Flammeovirga agarivorans: one gene and its partner. The protein of the gene in region 1 binds, or shares a complex with, the protein of each later gene. Links are inferred from orthologs where the notes say so. Each region holds a gene or a part of one and is shown in the gene's direction. Other genes may lie near its edges.

Region 1 (5,416 bases):
TACTGTTCTGTTAGAACTAAAGATGATATCAGTACTATTGTTCATATATGACGGACTCAAATCATCGAAATAGTCTTTTGTGATTTGTCTTGTACGCCTTCTTGCAATGTTATGCTCATAGATATCTGTTTGTCCTCTTCGTTCTGCACTCATCACGATCCTTTTTCCGTCAGGAGACACCGCTATATCATTGATATGATCAAATTTGAATTCAATCTTACGCTTTAAGTACCTAAAAAACGTATTAAAACCACCTCTGGATAAGTTATAAATCCACATATGATTCTGTCCTTTACTCTGAGAGAACACCACTAATTCATCTTGGCTAATCCAATCAACTAATGGCACATCATAATCAATTTGTTGATTGACTACTTTATAACCACTCTTAAATACTGTTTGTACTTTTTTCTTTTCTAGGTTATAAATATTGATTTTATATTTCCCTTTCTCATTTTCAGTATACGCCAATCGGGTACCGTCAGGACTTACATTAATTTTATTGTAAACTCTAGATTTTCTATTTTTCTTGATGGCCTCTTTTCTATCAATCTCTTTATAGCTTGCATTTAATGTTTCTTGCTCATTTAGATAAAAATCTTTCCAACCTTGGATAAACTCTTCATAAGAAATTCCTAAAGTATTTTGGATCGCCACCTTTTCATCTCTAACAATCCTTGTAAGATTAAGAATACTGGCCATATTGCTTCTGCCATATTTTTCTACAAGGTAATTCCATATCGACTGACCAACAATCTTTGCATTCTCTCCTTCTATATATCTGATATTGGGAAATTTTTTAGGGTGTCTAGAAAAGAAATCTCTTACTTTATCGTCCATTTCTCTAGACCAGCCTCTTGCTATATAATCTGAAGCACCTACAACAAACCAATTGGGAAGATTCATTAAGTAAGATGATTTGATCATATCTTTTAATGACCCACCATACATCATTTCAAAAATCAATGCATCAGAAATTGCTCTTTTTACGTCCTCTTCATAAAGATGTTTTGAACCACTAAATGCTACTTCTACCTCAGAACGAATAAAACTGGTCTGTCCAGTGATTTTATAACCTTGCTGAAATAGGCCAATATTACTTTGTCTTAAATCCTGAACAGAATTATACACAAGTACTTTGGTTTTATAGAAAGGAGCGTACCCAATAGTCTCTGTAATACTTTGGTATTCACGCTCAGCAATCTCCCCTGCCATTTTTGCAATGGTGATTCCATAACCATAATAGTACAATTCGAAATGTTCGGTTTCAATATAGCTCCAATCGAAGACTTCATACTGAACACGGTTCTTTCCAAATTTGTCTAAATGAAAGAAATGTTGTGCCTGAGCTTCTATAAACGTAAAGAAGAACAGAATAGAGAGTAATAATTTGTATTGTTGGTGCATATTATTAAGCCTCATCTAAAGAGGATGTCAGATTAAATAGCTAATCAAAAAAGTACAATAGTTCTGTACTTGACGATCACAAGAGTTAATAAGTCATAGTCTATAAGGTGATCAATAAAAATTTACAAAAAAATTTCATTGAAGCCTATTTCAAATTAATAAAAAAAACGATGCTAAGGTATAGTTTTTTTAAAAAGTTCGCACAGAAACAGATTAACATCATTATTTATTGGAGACTAAATCCATTTTAATTACTTATTATTAAATTATTCTGTTTATTTTTGGCACGAAAACGAAAAATGTAGAGACAAATAAAAAAGAAGTCTTAATAAGATTATGGCAGAAGTAATCAGAATGCCTAAGATGTCCGACACTATGACAGAAGGTGTCATCGCATCTTGGTTAGTTAAAGTAGGCGACCAGATCTCATCTGGTGACGTCATTGCTGAAGTTGAAACAGACAAAGCAACAATGGAATTAGAAAACTACGAGGATGGTACTTTATTGTACATCGCCGTAGAAGAAAAACAAGCTGTTCCAATTGACGGAATTATTGCAATTGTTGGAGAAGAGGGAGAAGATTATCAATCTCTTCTTGATGGAAATAATGCTGCTGCACCTGCAGAAGCGGCTCCAGCTGCTGAAGCTGAGGCCCCTGCTGCTGCTCCAGCACCTGCTGCAGAAGCAATCGATGTTTCAGGTATCAATGCAACTGTAGTAAAAATGCCAAAAATGTCAGATACAATGACTGATGGTACTATCTCACAATGGTTAATGAAAGTTGGTGACGAAGTTAATGCAGGTGACATCCTTGCTGAAGTTCAAACGGACAAAGCAACAATGGAACTTGAATCATATGACGAAGGTACTCTTCTTTATGTTGCTGTTGAGGATGGAGGTTCTGTTCCTGTAGACGGTGTAATTGCTATCATCGGTGAATCAGGTGCTGACTTCGAAACTTTATTAAAAGCTGAGGCTCAAAAATCTGAAGCACCAGCTGCGGCTCCTGCTCCAGCTGCTGAAGCTCCAAAAGCTGCGGCTCCTGCTCCTAAAGCAGCTGCACCAGCTCCAAAGGCAGCTCCTGCTGCTCCAGCTGTAGCTCAATCTAGAGATGCGGCTCCTGCTCCTGAACATGACGGTAAGCGTGTATTTGCTTCGCCTTTAGCTAAGAAAATGGCTGAAGACAAAGGATTTAACATCGCTATGATTCCAGGCTCTGGTGAGCATGGTAGAGTAATTAAGAGAGACGTTGAAGCTTATGTTCCAGCTCCTACGCAAACTGCTGCCGCTGCTCCAGTTGCTGCTGCTCCTGCAGGTGTTGAAAGCTTCGATGATCAACCAATGAACAACATGCGTAAGGCTATCACTAGAAACCTTAACGCATCTCAATTTGGTGCTCCTCACTTCTACTTAACGATGGATATCGACATGGAGAATGCTATGAAAGCAAGAAAATCTATGAACGAACTTCCTGACGTTAAAATTTCATTCAACGATATCGTTGTTAAGGCTGTTGCAGCTTCATTAAAGCAACATCCTATGGTGAACTCAACTGTAGAAGGTGATGTAATCAGAGTAGCAAACCATGTAAACGTTGGTGTTGCAGTTGCAATTCCTGACGGTTTGGTTGTTCCTGTAATCAAGCACACTGATATGATGTCATTATCACAAATTTCTTCAGCAGTGAAGGATATGGCTGGTAAAGCAAAAAACAAGAAGCTTGGTTTAGATGAAATGCAAGGTGCTACATTCACTATCTCTAACTTGGGTATGTTTGGTATCGAGCAGTTCACATCAATCATCAATGCTCCTGCATCATGTATCTTAGCTGTTGGTGGTATCAAACAAGTGCCAGTAGTGAAGAATGGTGAACTTGTTCCAGGTAATGTAATGAAGATTACTTTAACTTGTGACCATAGATCAGTTGATGGTGCTATCGGTGCTGCGTTCTTACATACATTAAAAGGATTACTTGAAGATCCTGTAAGAATCTTGGTATAAGAAAATTAGTCTTTAGACTTCTACATATAAACCGATTCCTGAAAAGGGATCGGTTTTTTTTATGGACAAAGAAAAAACGCAACGTATTTTCATACGTTGCGCCTCTTATTAGAAATGGATTATCGTTCTGTCCGTTAGACGGTAAGAATTTATAGTATTATTCGCATTTATAGTAACGTGTATTACAAAGAAAAAGTTACGAAAAAAATGATAAAAATTACATTTACCACTGCCCTTCGAAAATCTCTAGAATTGCCGCTTCTACCAAAGTATCCTTACCTTTTTCATTATCAGAAGGTTGCTGCGTAACATAAATATCTGGAGGAACTCCCAATTCAAAATCTAAATCTCCATCTACTGAACGGGTTTGTGTCACAGACATTCGGTAATACCATCCGTTTGGTAACTGTCCTCCTCTTGGAGCTCCCAAACCACCTCCAGTAGGAACTCCAATGATTTTCACTGGTCTTAATTTCTTTACAGCTTGTAATGCAGTCGCAAAGTACGATGTTGCACTGTAACACCCACGATCAGTCAATACCACAATTTTACCAGGGTAATACAAGCCTTCAGGATCAATATCAGCAGGAATCCAATCATCAAAATCATTAGGTCCTGGACCCACCTTATTTCTACTATAGTATAAAGTAGTATTACCGGCATCTTTAGGAATAAACCTGCTACATAATTTAAAAATATTCAAAGGAGATCCTCCTCCATTACTTCTCACATCAAATATCATCCCTTCTGTAACAGAACCATACCTTGAGATAACGTAGTCTATATCATAACTAGAAATCATAGAAGAAAAACTACTATATCTCACATATGCTATACCTTTATTTTCACCATTTATCTCTTTAACTAAGATTTTCTTTTCATTATCTGCTGTATCAATAACGTGGATAAGATCATTAGTCAAAGGGCCTGTCTGATAGTATTGATCACTTAAATAATTGGCTCTGATTGTTCTTGTATCATAATTAGAATCAGGAACAGCTAATTCAGGATACCTTGATACACTGAATGGAGAATATAAATTAACATGACCATCCTCCAGTGTTTTCATCATGTTAAACATTTCATGGAAAAATTCTTCTGCATACATATCGTCAGAAACTCTACGATTATAAACTGTATACACACTATCCCAGTCAATGTTCTTTAAATCAAAATATGAATATTGGTCTTTTGTCTTTTGCCATAAATACTCAAAAGATGCTCTATGACCCGAGGATGGATCTTTTTCAATAAATAAACTCTCACAGCTACTTGTAATAAGGAGAGCAAATAATGAAATACTTAATATTTTAAACTTTTTCATGTTTCTATTTCTTTCCTGTTACATTAAACATAAATGCTAATCCGAGTCTATGATAAGCTCCTTGAGTTTTACCACTACTGCCTTCATTAACCGCCCAATATTTCCACTCATACTGTAAACGGAAGGCATTTTTATTATGTAAATGATAATAGAAGTCTAATCGGGAATCAAACTGCACTAGTTCACCAATAAAAGCGAATTCATGTTTTCCTCCTCCAGAGATAAAATTAGCTCCTGTAGTAAAATCACTAATCGTATTATAACTAGGCCGCATATAAGTACCAAATAGCGGAAGCGATATTGTCCATTGAAATGTCATATCTCTATCACGCTTCCTAAAGAACTTTCCATTCTGTTTCAAAGAAACATCCCATCCTAACTGACCTGATATACCATAGCCACTTACATATTCAAAATTTAAAGCTGAGTTAGTATATGAGAAATTCCCTCTGTAATTACCAGAGAAGTCTATTGCTCCACCAACTTTTAAAAATGCATTATTTGTATTCTTAAATACCGGGTTCACTTTCCATAATGCATGAATATGAACAGGAACATAATAAAATATGTTACCACCTGTATCTGTGGTTCCTGAAAGGTCTGTGAACATACGTCCCAAATCAAAACCTCCATCCATTAAAAATTCAAAATCATCTGAAGTCGCCAAATACCCGGTCGTACCTC
Region 2 (3,281 bases), 670 kb from region 1 along the record:
AATGAAACAGCAATGTTGACTACATTCAATGAAGTTGACATGAAGCCTGTAATGGACTTGCGTAAGAAATATAAAGAGATGTTCAAAGACAAGCACGAGATCGGTCTTGGCTTTATGTCTTTCTTTACTAAAGCGGTAACTGTTGCCTTACAAGAGTGGCCTGCAGTAAATGCATACATCGATGGTAACGAAATCGTTTACAATGATTATGCAGATGTTTCAATCGCAGTTTCTGCACCAAAAGGTCTAGTGGTTCCAGTAATCAGAAATGCTGAATCATTAAGTTTAGCTGGTATTGAAAAAGAAGTAAGACGTCTTGCTTTGAAAGCTCGTGATAACAAATTAACTATTCCAGAAATGGAAGGCGGTACATTTACTATTACAAATGGTGGTGTATTTGGTTCTATGTTGTCAACTCCAATTATTAATGCACCTCAATCAGCGATTTTAGGTATGCACAATATTGTGGAGAGACCAGTAGCTATTAATGGAGAAGTACAAATTCGCCCTATCATGTATGTGGCATTGTCATATGACCATAGAATCATTGATGGTAGAGAGTCTGTAAGCTTCTTAAAACGAGTGAAAGAACTTCTTGAAGATCCAATTAGATTACTATTGGATGTTTAATTGAATAAACATATGCTTAGGCTCATGCAGATCTTTGCATGAGCCATTTTAATTACACTACACAAACAAAGAATCTTGTCAGCTTACTGTCTTGATTCTGATACTTAAAAAACCTTGTAAAGGAACAGTTATGACATACGACTTAACAGTTATAGGTTCAGGTCCTGGTGGATATATTGCAGCTATCCGCGCAGCACAATTAGGCATGAAAGTAGCCTTAATCGAAAAATATAATACTCTTGGTGGTACATGTTTAAATGTTGGATGTATTCCTTCAAAAGCACTATTGGATTCATCAGAGTTATACCATCAAGCAGTACACCGTTTTGCTGAGCATGGTTTAGAAGCAGAAGCTCCAAAAATTAACTTTGGTAAAATGATTTCAAGAAAGGGTGAAGTAGTTAAACAAACTACTGACGGTATCGCTTTCTTGATGAAGAAAAATAAAATTGATGTTTACCACGGCTTTGGGTCGTTTGTAGATAAAAATACAATCAAGATTGAAGGCGAAGAGTCTAAGATTATCAATTCTCAAAAGACAATTATTGCAACTGGTTCAAAACCAGTAATGTTGCCGTTTATTGAATTTGATAAGAAAAGAGTCATCACTTCAACTGAAGCATTAGAATTAAAAGAAATTCCTAAGCACCTTATCGTAATTGGTGGTGGTGTAATTGGACTTGAGTTAGGTTCTGTATATGCAAGATTAGGAGCAGAAGTAACTGTAGTAGAATATGCAGACGCTTTAATTCCTACAATGGATGTTTCAATGGGTAAAGAAATCCAAAGAGTTCTTAAGAAGGAAGGATTTAAATTTAACCTAAAAACTAAAGTTGATTCAGTTAAAGTAGAAGGTGAAGAGGTTGTTGTTAAAGCAACTGACAAAAAAGGAAAAGAAGTAGAGATCAAAGGTGATTACTGCTTAGTTTCTATTGGTCGTCGTCCTTACACTGATAAATTGAACTGTGAAGCTATCGGTGTAAAATTAGACGATAGAGGTAGAGTAGAGGTAGATGAACATTTACAAACTTCTGTAGATGGTATTTATGCTATTGGTGATGTAGTAAAAGGTGCTATGTTGGCGCATAAAGCTGAGGAAGAAGGTGTGTTTGTTGCAGAGCATATCAACGGTCAAAAGCCTCATATCAATTATAAATTGATTCCTGGTGTTGTTTATACTTGGCCAGAAGTGGCGTCTGTAGGATATACTGAGCAAGAGTTGAAAGAATCGAAAAGAGCTTACAAGTCTGGTTCATTCCCATTCAGAGCATCAGGTAGAGCAAGAGCTTCTATGGATATTGATGGATTAGTTAAAGTTTTATCAGACAAAGAAACTGATGAGATCTTAGGAATGCACATCATTGGCCCTAGAGCTGCAGATATGATTTCTGAAGGAGTTGTTGCAATGGAGTATAGAGCGTCAGCAGAAGATATTTCTAGAATGTCACATGCTCACCCTACTTATTCTGAAGCAATTAAAGAAGCTTGTCTTGCTGCAACAGGAGATAGAGCATTGAATATGTAATCAACATATTGAAATAAATGAAAAGGCTGCTAGAAGTTACATTCTAGCAGCCTTTTTTTATTCTCAAACAAAGGAATGATATTAATTTTTTCAGAGTGGTAAACTGATTTAGTTATGTAGCGATTGATATAGGTTATTTTAAAACTATAACCAATTACTACTGAAAATGAGAAGCTTAAAATTCATAGTACTGTTTAGTGTTTTTTTATCTTTTTCTTTACTTGCTCAAGATGAAAAGTCAGGAGCAGCAGATGCATCTGCCAATGCAAACAACCCATTAGCCGACCTAAAGGCATTTAATATTCAGTTTAACTATCAAACCGGTTTAACTGGAGTAGACGGGATGAATATGGTTACTTCTTTTAGGTATGCTCAGCCTGTAGGTAAAATCCTTTTCAGAGCAACGTTGCCAACATTGACAGTAAACCGCCCATCAGATAACTCTTCAGTAACAGGGTTAGGTGATTTCAACTTATTTGCCACCTATTTAGCAACTTCCTCGTCTTCTCCTGTTCAGTTTGGTGTAGGACCGATGGTTTTTGCACCTACCTCAACAGCAGTTTCTACTGTTAGTGGTCCTGGAGGGAGTTTGGTCAATAATTATGATGTAAGTCTGGGTGCAAATAACTGGCAAGTTGGTGGAGCTTTGGTACTCTTCATTGCCAAATCAAAAATGTTTCAATGGGGAGGATTAGTGACATGGACAGTAGGTGTAGGAGAAGATTCTAAACTTACCGATAATCAAGGAAACGCATTGGATGCAGATGAAAATTTGGCTGCAATACAACCTTTTTATTTCTTTCAATTAGGTAAAGGGAATTATCTAAGAGGTGCACCCATTTGGACCATGGATTTCACCAATAGTAAATATAATTTTCCAATCGGAATAGGTTATGGTAAAGTACTGAAATTAGGGTCTACAGTTTTTAACTTGTTTATAGAGCCACAATACGCTGTATATTCTCAAGGAGTGGGCCAAAGTAGTTTTCAAATCTTCAGTTCCATTAATATGCAGTTTTATGGAGGTAAGAAATAAAAAAAAGCCATTACAAAACATACTGTTTGTAATGGCTTTTTTAGAATATCTTTTCTGATATATTATTCAGCAGGAGTTTCTGCTGGTGCT

The links. Proteins that work in one complex are often made in the same cells at the same time.
Region 2: the proteins of HGP29_RS07525 (region 1) and lpdA are in contact, whole or in part, in a crystal structure (PDB 1EBD), measured with the Geobacillus stearothermophilus proteins. The link is inferred for Flammeovirga agarivorans from one-to-one orthologs. Residues at the interface, in WP_033016211.1 of Geobacillus stearothermophilus: Ile130, Ala131, Met132, Pro133, Arg136, Arg140, Glu141, Asn155, Arg157; in WP_049624544.1 of Geobacillus stearothermophilus: Pro340, Ser341, Asp344, Tyr345, Arg403, Asp406, Val408, Glu431, Ala432, Gly433, Asp438.

Annotation. Positions count from the first base shown.
Region 1 is NZ_JABAIL010000002.1:677,252-682,667, forward strand. What follows is about bases 1,213-4,075. They hold HGP29_RS07525 (2-oxo acid dehydrogenase subunit E2), read left to right. Parts: upstream 1,213-1,743; coding sequence 1,744-3,408; downstream 3,409-4,075. Other genes in these bases: HGP29_RS07520 (LpqB family beta-propeller domain-containing protein), read right to left, coding at 1,213-1,422; HGP29_RS07530 (S41 family peptidase), read right to left, coding at 3,632-4,075. In the rest of the region: more of HGP29_RS07520, read right to left, coding at 1-1,212; more of HGP29_RS07530, read right to left, coding at 4,076-4,732; HGP29_RS07535 (hypothetical protein), read right to left, coding at 4,737-5,416.
Region 2 is NZ_JABAIL010000002.1:11,026-14,306, reverse strand. The notes cover bases 1-2,957. They hold lpdA (dihydrolipoyl dehydrogenase), read left to right. Parts: upstream 1-760; coding sequence 761-2,155; downstream 2,156-2,957. Other genes in these bases: HGP29_RS04880 (hypothetical protein), read left to right, coding at 2,322-2,957; odhB (2-oxoglutarate dehydrogenase complex dihydrolipoyllysine-residue succinyltransferase), read left to right, coding at 1-630. In the rest of the region: more of HGP29_RS04880, read left to right, coding at 2,958-3,191; preprotein translocase subunit SecG, read right to left, coding at 3,254-3,281. UniProt on the Escherichia coli protein: Lipoamide dehydrogenase is a component of the glycine cleavage system as well as of the alpha-ketoacid dehydrogenase complexes.